One region of the Solibacillus sp. FSL K6-4121 genome, then DNA from elsewhere that is predicted to be linked to it. Evidence: riboswitches for the same ligand, from Rfam matches in the RefSeq annotation. Region 1 holds a riboswitch; each other region holds the start of a gene.

What was found. Region 1 has a riboswitch for cobalamin ahead of MHH95_RS00680 (DUF4430 domain-containing protein). Riboswitches for the same ligand answer to the same signal wherever they lie in the genome.
Region 2: it holds a riboswitch for cobalamin, as region 1 does, so the genes downstream of both, MHH95_RS09630 (hypothetical protein) here and MHH95_RS00680 (DUF4430 domain-containing protein) in region 1, are expected to answer to the same signal.
Region 3: it holds a riboswitch for cobalamin, as region 1 does, so the genes downstream of both, MHH95_RS06935 (ABC transporter substrate-binding protein) here and MHH95_RS00680 (DUF4430 domain-containing protein) in region 1, are expected to answer to the same signal.

What each region holds. Positions count from the first base shown of each region.
Region 1 is NZ_JBBOCS010000001.1:114,685-120,412, forward strand. Features, by position in the region: gene MHH95_RS00680 (DUF4430 domain-containing protein) at 1-2,111, opposite strand, end outside; cobalamin riboswitch at 2,275-2,472, opposite strand; gene MHH95_RS00685 (DNA/RNA helicase domain-containing protein) at 2,751-2,933, opposite strand; gene MHH95_RS00690 (hypothetical protein) at 3,077-3,331, shown strand; gene MHH95_RS00695 (type I restriction-modification system subunit M) at 3,616-5,232, opposite strand; gene MHH95_RS00700 (hypothetical protein) at 5,251-5,728, opposite strand, start outside.
Region 2 is NZ_JBBOCS010000002.1:43,398-49,125, forward strand. Features, by position in the region: gene MHH95_RS09615 (metal ABC transporter ATP-binding protein) at 1-276, shown strand, start outside; gene MHH95_RS09620 (metal ABC transporter permease) at 293-1,159, shown strand; gene MHH95_RS09625 (Fur family transcriptional regulator) at 1,156-1,566, shown strand; cobalamin riboswitch at 1,619-1,800, shown strand; gene MHH95_RS09630 (hypothetical protein) at 1,960-2,520, shown strand; gene MHH95_RS09635 (ABC transporter substrate-binding protein) at 2,507-3,460, shown strand; gene MHH95_RS09640 (bifunctional adenosylcobinamide kinase/adenosylcobinamide-phosphate guanylyltransferase) at 3,524-4,066, shown strand; gene cobS (adenosylcobinamide-GDP ribazoletransferase) at 4,070-4,852, shown strand; gene MHH95_RS09650 (histidine phosphatase family protein) at 4,825-5,421, shown strand; gene MHH95_RS09655 (adenosylcobinamide kinase) at 5,373-5,728, shown strand, end outside.
Region 3 is NZ_JBBOCS010000001.1:1,356,343-1,362,070, forward strand. Features, by position in the region: gene argS (arginine--tRNA ligase) at 1-973, shown strand, start outside; gene MHH95_RS06930 (acyl-CoA dehydrogenase family protein) at 1,258-2,427, shown strand; cobalamin riboswitch at 2,530-2,721, shown strand; gene MHH95_RS06935 (ABC transporter substrate-binding protein) at 2,862-3,818, shown strand; gene MHH95_RS06940 (FecCD family ABC transporter permease) at 3,802-4,809, shown strand; gene MHH95_RS06945 (adenosylcobinamide amidohydrolase) at 4,809-5,728, shown strand, end outside.

The sequences.
Region 1 (5,728 bases):
GTTGAGAATAAATCTTCCCCCACTGCTGCTAGACCTGAAATAATCGCTGCCATTGAGTTCGAGTTATCTGTGAAGCCTTTTGCTTGATAGTTCGCATGTACAGCCGCTACCGCTTTGTCAATCGCTGCTTTTACTGCTGGGTCATCTTTAAATGGTGAAAGTGCAAATAATGTCCACCCTGTTGCATCGTTATCACCAAAATAGCCTGTTGTTTTATTTTGTAAAGCTAAAATAGCCTCGATCTGCTTTTGTTGGTCATACTCTGCATTAGCTAGCTCTAACGCGATTAAAGCGAATGCTTCACCCCAAATTGTCGAGAACAGACCGTTTTCCTTTTGCATTGCTAATAAATCTGCTACTTGATTGCGCCCTTTAATGTTTAATGGATCTAAACCTAATGCTTTTGCTGCAATAATTGTGCCCGCAATCTTATTTGTATCATTTTGTGATGCTTCTAACGGGGTTGTAAAGAACGTACCTGCAGTTGTTGGTGCAGTTGTCCAGTCGTATGTGCCTGCATTGACATTTGCTGCCTTCATCGCTGTTAACATCCAAAATGCGCTATGTGATTCATTTACACGTGCCGTTACAGTTTCTTTATTTGCTTGTAAGTATGTTGCGCCTAATTTTAATGCATCTTCCGCTTTTTTACGGTTTTCTGCTGGTTGCTCATCTGGTGTAACCAATAATGATTCATACGTACGAATAATGCGAGGGAACGAGGCAAGTTCTTTATTGCCGTTATCCGTCAAAATAGTACCTGGTAAATCTTTTGTAAAGCGAAGTTCATAATTTCCTTCTACTACTTCCACTGCAGGAATCGTTACTTCACCTTGTGCATTTGTAACATATTTTTTTCCGTTATATTCAACAGTTACGTCTGCTAAATCCGTTATATGTGGTCCTGAAATATGCTCATACAAGTAAGATACTGTATTATATTTACCTGTCACTTTAATTTTTACGTCTGTACCTGCCACTACCGTTGTTGGCATATCAATGATTGGATTAAACGTAATTTTATCGACAGATTCAGCACCTGAATACATGATTAAGTTGTACTCTGGGAATTCATAATTTTCTATAACTGAAGATGCATTAATATAATCCCAGACAATTGTATCGCCATTTTTAATTTCAACGTCTTTTCCATAAACATCTGGATATTCCCCATTTACTTTGTACATCCAGCCACTGCCTACACCTAGGCCTTTTTCACCGTCTACACCAATATTTTTAAAGTAGCCCGTTGAGTCGCTGTAGTCATACGTAATTTTATGGGCATCTAAAATTTGCTGTGTTACTTGTGCAGCATTAATTTTACCGTTACCTTTAATTTCAAAGTCTTTTACATTTAGTACTGTACCTGCAATGCCTTCAACACGGAAATTCACTTTTAAGTCATTTACAGGTTGAATTGAATCGACAACTTTTACTGAAATTTTTTGCTCTTGTGCACTTAATAATGCAGGAGCTAGTAGCTGTAATTCATATGTACCAGGTGCCGCTTCAATTGCTAATGTTAATTGTTGTTCGTCCTGCTTAGTAATATTTGTAATTGTTAAACCATCTGGCGTTATCCAATTTTCTAATGTTGCTGCCTGTTCAGTAAATAAATCCCCTTTTACAGACACTTCAACAAGTTTCTCGCCCTCTTGTTCAGACGCCTGTGCCTCTAACATTGGCGATAAACTATAATAAACAGATACTATATCATCTGCTTGAAGTTCATAGCTTCCTAAACCAAGTTCAGGTGATTCACCGTTAATCGAATAACCCCAACCATCCCAATGACCTAATGAACCCGATACTAAACTATTAATTGATTTTACATACGGGCCATAATCGCTAGTCACGACTTCAAATGGGATATTTGCAGCTGTTAATGTTTGCTGTAACGCCTCAAGTGCACTTGCTCCCTTTGTTACGGATATATTGGAGTTGGCAATAATATTTTCTTTTAACCCTTTTACTTCTAGTTGCACACTAATTTGTTCCACTTGTTTCTCTAAATTTTCTACCTGCTCAGCATCTACCGTTGCTGGCGCTATAAGTGATACCATTAGAACAAGTGTTAATGCTATATGCAACCACTTTTTCCAAAAATCCATGCAATAAACCTCCTGAAAGTTTTTCATGAATAATGTTTTGCCATTAACCCAATACAAAAAAAAAAGCCATTCCTCAAATTGAGAAATGGCGGAAAACAGAAAAAAGCATATAAAAATACCCGTTCATCTATTTGCCGTACATTCTCCTTATTCCGAAGAGAGTTAATACGATAAAAATAAGTCAGGTCTCCTGGCTCGTGTATCATGTGCAAGCCTTCCCATTGACTAGAGGCATTTTTCCTCATTTAACAGTGGCATATTTTACACAGTCTTCTACACTTACAGTTGCGGATACAGCTTCGGTTTCACACCGAATTCCCTATTATGCTCAATTAAGAGCAACCTATTTCTGCAAAACATATTCAATTGGAATTTATTTTAACACAAAAATATGATTAGCATAGTACTTTTTTCAGAATACTATAAAAAAGAAATTTTTGAATTACTTAACTGTTTAATTTTACTTGACGGTTACATATGTCCGTTTTATTTATAATTAGCAAGTTTATATCGTAATAAAGGTAACTTGAATAAAGAAAAGGAGCTAATTTTTAAGGATTCCCCCCCTCACAGGCATTGGAAAAAGGGTATTAAACAAGAGACCAACTCCCATTCAATACCCCTAATCAAGCAATTCATTTAAATGTCTTCTCTTTGAAATGAAAGCAATTTATCTCGCAGCGCTTCATCACTTGCGTAAATATAGAGCCCTTTAATACCACGTTTCATTAAAATATTGATGGAATTTAGGACAATCTTTTCTTTCGCTTCAGTAACATTGGCAATACCCTCTGTACCTGTATAAGCACCCTTATCCGTCAAGATTGCTAAAGTTAAGATTTGGATGAAAAAAGTTAAAATTGCCTGAAAATTTTATTGATATTATCAAACAGTTAATAGTCTTCTTGTATAATTTACCATATAATTATAAGTGTAATATATTATTATTGAATGGAGGAATTTACATGATTGGGTTAGAAAAATCGATTATTTATGAATTAGGTACATATGAAGCCGAAGTTTATGACGTTGAAGTTTTTAATTACGAAGACGTAACCATCTCCATCACTTTAAAAAAGTATATGGAACAACAGTATTCTGCGGATTATATTATTGAGGTAGAAGATCAAATAATAAATGGCGTAACAGGTATCTTCTCCACTAAAGAAGAGGCTTTGTTTACTGCTGAAAAGTTTATATTGGAAGCATTGGTTAACTAAAATTTTTAACCCCCTAAACACTGTTCTTTTCTATTTGAGGATAATGCTAGTATAAAGAAAGTTCAAAACGTTTACGTCATTCTTTCATTAAAACAACAATGGACATATACACAAATAGCACTCAAGTAGCAGCTAATGATGCAGTTATCAAAAGCTCATAAATTACATTGTAATTTTAAATTATTTTAGTGGTGTTTTAAATACTCTTCGTTGAAATAGTAAAAACATCAAAACCTCTGTTTTTTAAAGGTTTTGATGTTTATTGGAATCATTAATTTACATGATTATTTTTCTAAAAGATCAATAAATTTGCTAAGTTCATTTTTAGCTTTGTCAGTTGTTCCATTCAATTCACTCATAAGCTCAAACAATTTCTCATATGAATTCATAATATCTACTTGAACTTCCTTCAATTCTTGAGCCACTTGTGAAAGTGGAATAACTTCTTCTTCTTCAAACATGTCGACATAACGTGGAATGTTCAAATTGTAATCATTTTCTTTGATTTCATCCAAAGATGCCACGTGAGCATATTTCTCAACGTCTACGCGGTTACTGTAAGTTTCTATAATTTTGTTGATATTTTCAGGAGAGAGTTTGTTTTGGTTCTTGCCTTTTTCAAACTCATTTGAAGCATCGATAAATAAAATATCTTTATTTTTTCGAGCTTCACGACCTTTGAACACTAGCACACATGTGGGGATACTTGCCCCATAGAACAAATTAGCTGGCAATCCAATAACTGTATCTAACAGATTGTTGTCGATGATATTCTTACGGATTTTCCCTTCAGACGCACCACGGAAGAGTACACCATGTGGCAACACAATAGCCATTGTTCCAGCTTTATCTAAATGGTACAGTCCATGAAGAACAAAAGCATAATCTGCCTTAGATGCAGGTGCTATACCATAACCCTTGAAACGTGAGTCTTTTTCTCGGTCAACGTCTTTTGTATCCCATTTTTGAGAATATGGGGGGTTAGCTACGACCGCGTCGAACTTCAAAGGAATTTGTGTGCCATCTTTTTCAGCAAACGGCCAGTCAGCATCAAGTGTGTCTGCACGATTCAACTCCATATTTCGATAGTTAACACCATGCATCATCAAGTTCATGCGAGCTAAGTTATAAGTCGTAGTATTCAACTCTTGGCCGTAAAAATCAACGCTTCCTTCTTCATCACCATTTGGCAATTCTTTTTGAACTGTCAAAAGAAGTGAACCTGATCCCATTGTAGGGTCATATACGCGGAATTGATCTCCAGTAACATCTGCATTGATCGTGACAATTTTCGCCAGTATTTGACTAACTTCATGAGGTGTATAGAATTCCCCACCTTTTTTCCCTGCATTGGCAGCAAACTGTCCAATCAAATACTCGTATACGTCACCCAAAATGTCACGTCCTGAATTATCTTTGAAAGTGAACTCGTTAATCATCAAAACGATATCATTCAAAGCCTTCGCACGTTCATTTGTACTTGAGCCAAGACGTGTGTCCCCGAGGTTAACATCTGAGAATACGTTAGCAAATTCAGCTTCAGCGACTGCGTTACGTTTGGCATTTGTATTGAATGAGTCAAACATGTCTTGGAAGTCACTAGCTTTGATTTTGTGATTTTCAATTTTTGATACGATTTTGTCCCAAGTATAGGCTGGATCAATCGCATATCCGATACCTTTACTAATTTCTTCAAGGTAATCCTCTTTTTCAGTGTCATCTGTCACTTCGTAGAACTCTTCCAAATCATTGACTTTTAAGTATTCATCCTGATTTTCTGATAAATAGCGATAGAACATAAATGGCAAAATATAGTTCTTGTACTCACTTGCATCCATTGTACCACGCAGTTTGTTAGCCATTTCCCATAGCTTCGATGTAATATCTGTAGCATTACTCATTTGTGTAATCTCCTTTTCTTATACAAACATTTGTTGAAGTAGTGATTTCTTTAAATCTTTGAGTGAATTTAACTCACGCTGATGAAGGGTAATAAGATTCGTCAAATGATTAAAAAAGGCAACTATTTTGTTTTGTTCATCAATATCTTGTGATATATAAATAGTACCTTCAAGAAATCCTAAATCCGTAATGTTAACATTGTTTCTCGCACCAATATTTACCAACGGACATAAATAAGCATCTAGTCTACCTTTATCTTCAAAATAGCTTTGAATAATACTTGAATTTATACTCGGGATACTATGGTAAACACAATACAAAGATGGAACAATTCCATCTAATCCTTTGTTTGTTCTGATAATTCCATTAGGATAACCCTTTATTGGTGACTTTGTGTATATTACATCACCTGACTTCACTACTCTGTAGTTTTTAACCGACTCTTCTGTTGACCGCAACCCAAAGAATATATGTTTTTTTACTAGCTCAGTTCCT
Region 2 (5,728 bases), on a different contig from region 1:
TCAGACCCTAAGCTCCTTATTTTAGATGAACCTACAGTAGGAATTGACCGCGAAAATGTGCAGGCATTCTATGATATGCTTGCACACTTGAATAAGCATCACAATATGACGATGATTTTAGTTACGCATGATGTTGATACAGTTTCGGATCGTGTCAGTCATGTAGCATGCCTAAATCAATCGATCCATTTCCACGGATATAAAAATGATTTTGATACAATTTCGGAAGAACAGATCGCTAGCTGGAATGGTCACTCTGTTCGAAAGATTCATTAAGGAGTAGACCGCCATTATGATAGAAGCAATATTAAACTATGAATTTTTACAAAATGCCTTTTTCTCGGGATTGATTATTGGCGTGATTGCACCACTTCTTGGTGTATTCATCGTTGTTCGTCGATTGTCATTAATAGCAGATGCATTATCGCATGTAACACTTGCCGGTATTGCCGGAAGTCTTTACTTAAGTCAGTCATTTGCAGGGCTAGCATTGCTAAACCCTATTTATCTAGGTATTGTGGCATCTGTAAGTGGCTCGATATTGATTGAGCGTTTACGTCGACTGTATAAACATTATGAAGAACTTGCAATTCCGATTATTATGTCAGGTGGTATCGGAATTAGCGCGATTTTAATTTCATTGGCAAGTGGCTTTAATACAGATCTGATGAGTTATTTATTCGGCTCAGTTTCCGCTGTATCGCGCCAGGATTTGTATGTAGTGATGGCGATTGCAGTCGTTGTCGTATTATTTTTAGTGCTGTTTTTTAAAGAGCTCTTTGTTTTATCGTTTGACGAAGAATATGCTAAAGCGAGTGGCTTACCTGCAAAGTGGATTCATCTGTTGTTTATGGTTGTCGTCGCATTAGTCATTGCCGCAAGTATGCGTATCGTAGGAATTCTACTTGTCTCAAGCCTAATGACATTACCGGTAGCTGCTGCAATGCGGTTGGCCCGTGGATTTAAAGAAGCCATTATTTTGGCCATTGTATTTGGAGAACTGGCAGTAATTATTGGATTGATTTCTGCATTTTACTTAAACTTAGCACCTGGTGGAACAATTGTTGTCACATCGATCATTATTTTATTGTTAGTTATATTTATTAAAAAAGTTGTGCTAAAAGTATCGATTAAATCGAAAGGGGAAGAAGTACTGTGAATGCAACGCGCGCGTGGGAAATATTAAAGGAAAACGGCTATAAAAAGACCGATAAACGAGAATTGATTTTGGATATGTTTGCAGCTACGGATAAATATTTGACTGCCCGTGATTTGCTGTCAGTATTGAAAAAGGATTTCCCTGGGATGAGCTTCGATACAATCTATCGCAACTTAGCAACTTTTGTTGAGCTTGATATTTTGGAAGAAACGGAATTAAACGGTGAGCGCAACTTCCGCATGCATTGTGAGTCAGACCACCATCATCATCATTTTATTTGCCGTGATTGCGGTAAAGTAAAAGAGCTGTCCGTCTGTCCAATGGAAATGCTTGGTGAAAAGTTGCCGGGGTATGCTGTAGAAGCGCATAAATTTGAGATTTACGGCAAATGTCCTGAATGTTTATAAAATTTAGTTTGCATAAAATTTTTTATATGCTAAAGTGATAAAGACAAATTGAATAGATTTGCAGGAAAAAGATGCATGATGCATAAATGGGAATTCGGTGTAAATCCGAAGCTATATCCGTAACTGTAAGCGTTGATGAAAATAAGTGTAATACCACTGCTAATATAGCGGGAAGGTACTTGTGAGTAAAGTGAAACGCAGAGCCAGGAGACCAATCTTTTTCTTATCGTAACATCCCTCTTCGGAATTAAAGAGAATGTACGGCAATCATTGATCGAATGAGCGTTTTGCACCCTTTTATTGATTTTTGAAGCCATCCATTTTCTTATGGGTGGCTTTTTTTCGTTCACTCAATAATTGCGAGGAGGTACTACTTGAAGTGAGGAGAACTTTATGAAAAAGGATATTCGTTATTCCTGCTATCCGTTTATGCGGGAAAAATCAAGCTGTGTGGACTACGAGATTCGGACCGATTCTTTAACAACGCGAATCGGCGTAGTATTTCCAACATTAGTTGATGATGTATTAGGTCAGATTGTGCTTGAAGATTTAAAGAAGATTCAACCATTAGCCTACCATGCCAATGGTTCGGTCCGCGGTAAATTAGCCATTACATCAGAAGATTTAAAATGGTTAAGCGATCGATACGATTTTTATGTAAGTGAAGTTGGGGAAACGATTCAGCAGTTTGTCCTGCCACAAGGAATCGAAAGTGCCGCAAGACTTCATATTTGCCGCAGCGAGGCGAAAAAGTCTTACAGAGCATTACATAAAGTAAGCGAAGAAAGAGAAGTGGATGAAATTCTGTTTGATTTTCTCGGGCTGCTTGCCAATGTATTTTTTGTCATGGCAGTCTATATGAATCAACAGCATCAGCAAGAGGAAATTCCATTTATCTCAAAATCCTATCCGACAAAAAAGAAAAAAGGGGTTACAACAAATGAAACTGAATAACAAATGGGTCGTTGCTTTAGCAGCAACGTTATTACTAGCAGCATGTGGATCTGATGAGGGAAAAACAGATAAGGACGTTAAAAATGAGGAGCAAGCTACAACCAAAAATGATGGCGCTCCTTATACAGTTGTCGATGACCGTGGTGTTGAGGTAACATTTGATGAAGTCCCGGAAACGATTATTTCACTACAGCCAAGCAATACAGAAATTTTGTTTGAACTGGGTGTTGGTGAGCAAATAATCGGTGCAACAGACTTTGATACATATCCGGAAGCAGCACAAAAAATTGAACGAGTTTCGACTTCTACGGTCATCAATGCAGAGCGAATTCTGGAGTTAGATCCGGATGTAGTTGTGGCATATACAATTGGGGAGGAAGCACAAATTGCTCAACTGGAAGATGCGGGTCTGAAAGTATTTGTTATTGCTTCTGCCACGACATTCGATGATGTTTACTCAGATATTATTCAGTTGTCAGAAGTAATGGGTATCGAAGAGAAAGGTGAAGAAGTTGTAGCCGATATTAAAGCACAAATTAAGACAGTACAAGAAAAAACAGCAACAATCGATACGAAGAAAAAAGTGTATTATGAAGTGTCCCCAGCTCCGGATCTTTGGACAACCGGCAACAGTACTTTCCAGCAAGAAATAATGGATTATGCGAATATCGAAAATATCTATGCTGATCAGACGAGTTGGATTAGTGTGACAGAAGAGGATGTTATTACTCGCAATCCTGAAATTATTATTTCACCTGCGACTTATATGGAAAATGCGGTTGAAGAAATTTTAGGACGTACAGGCTGGAATAAAATACAAGCAGTCAAGGAGCAGGCAGTTTACTTAGTGGACGGAGATATCATGTCACGTCCTGGACCGCGTATTGGTGAAGCCGTTGAAATTATGGCACAATCAGTATACCCAGAGCTGTTTAAATAGTTATAGAATAGAAGAACATGCCTTAGTTGGCATGTTTTTTTGAACTGGAAAGGAGGCATACGATTGATTTTTATAACAGGTGGTGTACGCAGCGGGAAAAGTGCTTTTGCAGAGAACTATGCGAGGCAGTTAGGCGAAAATAAGTTGCTTTACTATGTCGCTACGGGAGTATCATTTGATGATGAAATGAAAAAACGGATTGTCCGCCATCAGCGTGACCGTCAAAACCAAAACGCTAACTGGGACACGGTGGAAATGCAAGTACAGATTCCTTTAACAATTCAACAGCTTTCAAAAGAGGCAGTCGTGCTTTTTGAATGTGTGACAACCTGGCTTTCAAATGTACTTTTCAACTATGAAGCAGAAGGCAAAAATAGCGAATATATCAATAATTGTATTGAATCGCTGCAAAAGCAATTGCTAGCTTGGCATCAGCAAGGTGCTACAATAATAGTTGTATCAAATGAAGTGTTAGACGAATTGCCTTCACATTATGATGAGGTAAATTTATATCGTAAACTGTTGGGAGAACTTCATCAGTGGATTGTCCAACATAGTGATGAAGCATATGAAGTACAATATCAGCTTGTACAGCAATGGAAATAAGGAGTGGGCAAGTTGAAAAATAGCTTTACAGGATTTTTATTAGCATGGCAATTCTTCTCGGCAATCCCAATTAAGAAGCAGCTTGATATGAATGCAAAGTCCGTTACATGGATGTACGCCTTTTTACCGATTGTTGGTTTACTCATCGGTTCAATCATTAGTGGCGGCATTTTTGTCATCTCAAATTATAGTGACATTTCGAGTCTACTATTGGCGATTTTAATCGTAATTATGTTCATTGTTCTAACAGGCGGTCTGCATTTAGATGGCTGGATTGATATGAGTGACGCCTTTTTTTCTTATGGGGAAAAAGAAAAACGATTGGAAATATTGGATGATCCGCGTACAGGTGCTTTCGGTGTCATCAGTGTTTTTTGCTTATTGCTGTTAAAAATCGGTGTTATTTATGAAATGCTTTTAAAAGGTCATGAAGAGATTATTCCCTTTATTATTTTTATTCCTTTTATTGCACGTTTAGGGATGCTGATTTACTTTTTAACGATGCAAACGGCCAAGCAGACAGGGCTCGCAGCTTATTTTAAATCCATTATCATTCCAAAGAAATTGATGCTAATCATAAGCGTTTTTTCTATAGTATTTATGGTGGCATGGATTTATTTTTCGATGTACAGCTTATTTATTTTAGTTATTGTTATGTTGCTATCGATTTTCTTTTACCGGAAATGGTCGCAAAAGCATTTTGGCGGGATGAGCGGTGATTTACTCGGTGCTTTAGGAGAAGGGTTGGAGGTTGTACTATGGCTGACGGTATTACTTTGCATTTAATTCGTCATGAGAAAACAAAAGCGAATATAGAGAGGAAATATATTGGCTGGACAGATGAACCGATATTAAAGTTGGTTCAAGCACAGATGCCAATCCATACAAATGAAGTATTTGGAAGTGATTTATTGCGTTGCCGTGAAACAGCGCAATGCTATTTTCCACATGCTTCATATTATCAAAACAAAAATTTAAGGGAACTGCATTTCGGGGATTTTGAAATGTGTACATATGAGCAATTAGAACATAACCCCATTTACAGGGTATGGATTGATGATCCGGTAAATACGCCAATTCCTAACGGGGAGCACTTTTTACAGTTTCAACAGCGTGTTTTAACGGGTGTTCATGAAATTGTACAACAAGAGAAAGAATATACATTAATCATTCATGGTGGTGTCATTCGGATACTACTTGCGAAATACGGTATTACGGAGCAGACGTTTCAGCAAACGATTGCCAACCACCGAACAATTTATACGCTTAGCTGGGGTTCGATTGAAGACTTTATAGGAGGTGCAAGATGTTCATTATACTCGGAGGCGCACATAACGGTAAACGAGCATATGTAGAAGATTTAGTTGCACAATTACCTACAAAAGAGCTTGCCAAATACGAAGGGGCATTACCTCGGATAGAGGAAGTAACTGGAGATAAACGATTTATTATTAGTAATTTCGAACAGATTGTATTACCTCATCTTCATCTACCGGAGGAGCAGGTTGCACTACAGATTTTTGAGCATATTGCTGAAATTTCCACACTTGCTGAAGTATTTTGTATTTGTACAGATACGAGTAGGGGGGTAGTGCCGCTTGAAAAGGAAGCACGACAATTAAGAGATACTTGTGGTCGACTATACCAAAAGCTTTGTAGCGA
Region 3 (5,728 bases), 1.2 Mb from region 1:
ATTTTTCCGTGAGCACGGTTTAAAATTAGAATTAGCAAAACTACAAAACGATCTTAAAAACTTCCGTGTTGAATTTGACGTTTGGTATTCTGAAACTTCATTATATGAAAACGGCAAAATCGATGTTGCATTAGAGAAACTAAAATCAAATGGACATGTATTTGATGAAGATGGAGCAACTTGGTTCCGTTCAACTACATTTGGCGATGACAAAGACCGCGTATTAATTAAAAACGATGGTTCATTCACATATTTAACACCAGATATTGCTTACCATGAAGATAAATTACGTCGCGGATTTGATAAATTAATCAATATTTGGGGTGCCGATCACCACGGTTATATCCCACGTATGAAAGCAGCGATTGAAGCACTTGGCTATGAGCGTGAAACATTGGAAGTGGAAGTAATTCAAATGGTTCAGCTTTACAAAAACGGTGAGAAATTTAAAATGAGTAAACGTACAGGTAATGCTGTTACAATGCGTGAGTTAGTGGAAGAAGTAGGTCTTGATGCAGTACGTTATTTCTTTGTAAAAACTGCAGGGGATTCACACATGGACTTCGACCTAGATTTAGCAGTATCACAATCAAATGAAAACCCAGTGTATTATGCACAGTATGCGCATGCACGTATTTCATCTATTTTACGTGCAGCAAGCGAGCAAGGTTTTGAGGCATCATTGGAAAACCTAAACTTACTAGTAGCAGAAAAAGAAGAAGATGTTCTGAAAAAGGTTGGTGCATTCCCGCAAATCGTGGCAGATGCAGCGAAACACCGCACACCGCACCGTATCGCAAACTATATCCAAGACTTATCAGCAGCATTCCACAGCTTCTACAATGCAGAAAAAGTATTAAATCAAGACAATAAAGAGCTAACTCAAGCTCGTTTAGCGTTAATTACAGCAGTAAAAACAACATTGGCAAATGCGTTGAAATTAATCGGCGTAAGTGCACCTGAGAAAATGTAATCCAAAATTTCACGACACTCTATTTTCTATTAACGGAAAATAGGGTGTTTTTTTTCGAAATGCGATGTTTCTACTTTTTAACTGAGCCTTTCTACCTTTTGTTGTAAAGGTTCTCCTTTCTCCCGCCACCGTTCCACTTTAAATTGGAAATTACCCCCTTATTTATTAAGTGAATAAATCCCTACAAAGAAACTAGGGATATCTATTGACTTGTAAATTTCTGAAACGTACTATTAATTTGATGAAATAACTACGTAAGACAACAGACGAGGGTGGTGCTTTTCATGAGCAAGGAATTATTTATTGAAACGGACGAGCAGCGACAATGGTTGGAAAAGCTCGAAACAATTTCAGAGAGTATAAAACAATTGGCTCAACAAACAGATGAGCAAGCGACATTTCCATTTGAAAATTTCCAAAAGCTACGCGAAATTGGCTATACAAAAATAACGTTGCCAAAGGAATACGGAGGAGATGGCTTCACCGTATATGATGCGCTTTTACTACATGAAACGTTGGCAAGCTATTGCGGAAGTACGGGGTTGGCAGCTTCGTGGACAATTCAAAATGTAGGCGAGATTTTTGAAAACCGTTACTGGAATCCTCAAAAGCTTGATTGGTTTGGTGGAGAAATTGCAAATGGTGCGACAGTAAATCGTGCAGTAAGTGAGTTTGCGATGGGAAGTCCAGTGCGTGGTGGGCGTCCGGCGACTTCCGCAAAACGTGATGGCGAACATTATATAATTAACGGGCGTAAAAACTATACGAGCGGTGCACCGGATCTCGATTATTTTTTAGTATCTGCATGGATTGAAGATGAGGATCAGTTAGGGTTTTTCCTTGTTCCGAAAACAGCTGAAGGAGTATCGGTCGAAAACACGTGGGATGTGGCATCAATGCGCGGTACGGGAAGCGATGATTTAGTGCTCGTCAATGTACGTATTGATCAGACGAACTTAGTGGAAATCCCAAACTATACAACAGGCTTTAAGTTGAACGGCTGGTTACTGCTTATCCCAGCGACTTATTTAGGGATTGCACAGGCAGCACGTGATTATGCGGTTGATTTTGCGAATAGCCATTCACCAAATAGTATTCAAGGGACCATTGCACAATTGCCGAATGTTCAAACGCTCATCGGAGAAATGGATTTAGCATTAACAAAAGCTCGTTTTACTATTTATGGAGTAGCAAGACTGTATAATGACCCGACGAAGAAGGCGACCTTAGTTAACGAAATCAATATTGCTAAACATGTTGTGACAAATACAGCGATTGAAGTCGTTGATAAAGCGATGCGTTTAGTTGGCGCAAAGAGCCTTCAACGTTCCAACCCACTTCAACGCTATTACCGTGATGTACGTGCAGGCTTACACAATCCACCAATGGATGACATTACAATTAAGCGTTTAGCAGAGACAGCAATTGAAAACAATTTAAAAACAAAAGAATGAACTGTTATTTAATACGCAGAAACTGAATTATAAACAAATTATCTGAAACTTTGGTAATTTTGCATACAATTAATGAAATATCCGCTATAATAATATTATTAATTAAATATGTACTATAAAGGTTCTTACTATATCTAATTAAAGTAAGAAGTAAAAGGGAAATCGGTTCAAATCCGATGCGGTCCCGCCACTGTAATTGCTAGTTTTGAGCTATATGCCACTGAAATTTTCGGGAAGGCAGCTCATAAACGTTAATGCATAAGCCAGGAGACCTGCCTTTATAATGCCCGATTAATGCCTACGCGGATAGGATGTGGTAAATGAATTTTTTATTTGAATTTATTTGCTTTCATAAAGCTTCCTAGTTTGTAGGAGGCTTTTTATTTTTGTTTAAAATTACAGGTTAGAACAATTTTAGGAGGAATTAATTACATATGAAAACTTGGCAACGACTTTCTTCAACAGGAATTATCTCCATTATGCTCCTTGCAGGGTGTGGGGTTGAAGAAACAGCAGTAGAAAAAGATACAGCTCAACAATCGATAGAAACTGTTGAGGAACAAGCACAGTTCCCTATAACGGTAACGGATGCTTTAAACAAAGAAGTGACAGTGGAAAAAGCTCCTGAACGCATTATTTCCCTTATTCCATCCAATACAGAAATATTATTTGGCTTAGGCTTAAATGAACAAATTATTGGGGTATCTGACAATGATAATTACCCGGAAGAAGTTCAGACAAAAGAAAAAGTTGGTGGGATGGAATTTAACTTGGAACAATTGATTGCATTGCAGCCAGATCTAGTAGTAGCTCATGAATCAGGTCTTTATAGCTTTAACGAAGAAGGTATTGCGCAACTTGAATCAGTTGGCATTCCTGTATTTGTAGTGAAAAATACTACAACATTTGAAGAAACATATACGACTATTGAACAAATTGGGCAATTAACAGGGAAAACCGCTGAGGCAACAGAGATGATTGCATCCATACAAAAAGGAATTCAAGACATTGAAGTTAAAGTGGCTGATTTAGAAGAGAAATCTGTGTTTATCGTAGTGGGCACAGAGCCGGACTTATATGCAGCGGGACAGGAGACATTTATTAATGAAATGCTAGAAGTATTAAATGTAGAAAATGCAGTACAAGAGCTTGGGTGGCCGATGTATAGCTCTGAGCAATTTGTTGACAGTAATCCGGACGAAGTGATCGTAACATATGAAAACGACTATGAAAGCATCGTAAATAACTCTGCCTATAACGAAATGGATGCAATTAAAAATGGCAATGTTCATGTCGTAGATGGGGATACGACGAGTCGCCAAGGTCCACGTATTGTAGAAGGTATTGAATCACTAGGTGAGGCAATTTATCCAGATGTATTTAAAGAATAGAAAATATATATATGCTTATGTTACTTCCATTGCATTGCTTCTTTGTAGCTTGTGGATCGGAGTATCATTTGGAACGGTTAATATCCCCCTTTCGACATTATGGGATAAAACGACAGATCCGATAGCTTACAGTATACTGTGGAAAATTCGAATGCCACGGGTAATTTTAGCCGCAATCGTTGGTGCATCACTGGCGATTGCAGGGGCGGCTTTCCAGGGGCTATTAAAAAACCCTTTGGCCGATCCTTATACGTTAGGGATTTCATCAGGTGCATCAGTCGGAGCCGTTATGACAATTTTTTTAGGTATCTCGATTCCGTTTCTTGGGGCATTTACATTACCAGTATTCAGCATGGCAGGTGCCGCATGTACAATGGTCATTGTATTATCATTTGCCCGACTTGTGGATCGTTCAATGAAAATGGAAACGTTAATTTTAACAGGAATTATATTTAGCTCGTTTTTAGGTTCATGTATCTCATTAATGGTTGCTTTAACGGGGGAAGAGCTTAGAGCGATTATTGGTTGGCTGCTTGGGAGTGTATCGATGCGCGGCTGGTCATATGTAAATATGATTTTACCATTCATGATTATCGGTACGAGTATTATATGGTTCAATCGCCGTGAACTGAATGCAATGATATACGGAGAGGAACGTGCTCAATACTTAGGGGTAAATGTGAAGCGCAGTAAATATATGATTTTAGCAGGTGGCTCCATTTTAACAGGGTCTGCTGTAGCAGCATCCGGTACGATTGGTTTTGTCGGTTTAGTTGTACCGCACATGATTCGTCTATTAGTTGGAGCCGATCATCGACATTTACTGACATTATCCTTTTTAAACGGTGCGAGTCTACTCGTCATTTGCGACTTAGTATCACGGACCATCATCTCACCTGTAGAACTCCCAATTGGCGTAATTACTTCGTTTATTGGTGCACCGGTATTTGCCTATATTTTCTTTAAGCAACGTAGAAAGGTTGTTGCATAGTGTTAAAAGTGAACGAATTGTCAGGTGGTTATGACGGAAAACAGATTGTGAAAAATATGACGTTTCACGTGGAAAAAGGTAAAATCCTCGGGATTCTTGGTCCAAACGGTAGTGGAAAATCGACATTATTAAAAATGATCAGTGGCGTTTTAAAACCTACACGGGGGGAAATCCTGATTGAAGATCGCCCGATTAATAGCTACGATAATAAACAATTGGCAAAAAAGATGGCTGTTCTTCCTCAATTAAACGCCAGTGTATTTACGAACAGTGTATATGACGCTGTTTCACTGGGCAGATATCCACATCAAAGGGGCTTTTTTTCCACATGGTCAGAGGAAGATGAAAACCTTGTAAATCGTGCAATGGAAAGCACCGGGGTTTCGCATTATAGAAATCGACATCTGGAGTTTCTTTCAGGTGGTGAGCAACAGCGTGTATTTATTGCACAGGCACTAGCTCAGGATTCGGAGCTGCTTCTTTTGGATGAGCCGACAAATCATTTGGACATTGCTCACCAGAAGCAAATTTTAGATATGATTCGAATGCAAGTCGAACTTAATGGATTAACGGTTGTATCAATTTTTCATGATATTAATTTGGCGTCGCTATATTGTGATGAACTGCTTTTAATTGAAAATGGGGAAATACGAGCTTTTGGTGAGCCACATGAAGTCATCATGCAAGATCAAATTGCCGATGTCTACCAGGCGCGTGTGGTGACGTATCCACATCCTGAACTACCAAAGCCACAAATAACAATGATGCCAACAAATGAATTAGAACAAAAACAATCGACTATAAATAAAAATAATTTCAAAATAACAGATGAGTATGTTAAGTATATTTCTCCATCCCCATTAAAAGTTATTTCTTCGGCAGTACATAATGCGGGAATAGGCTGGTATGATACATTTTT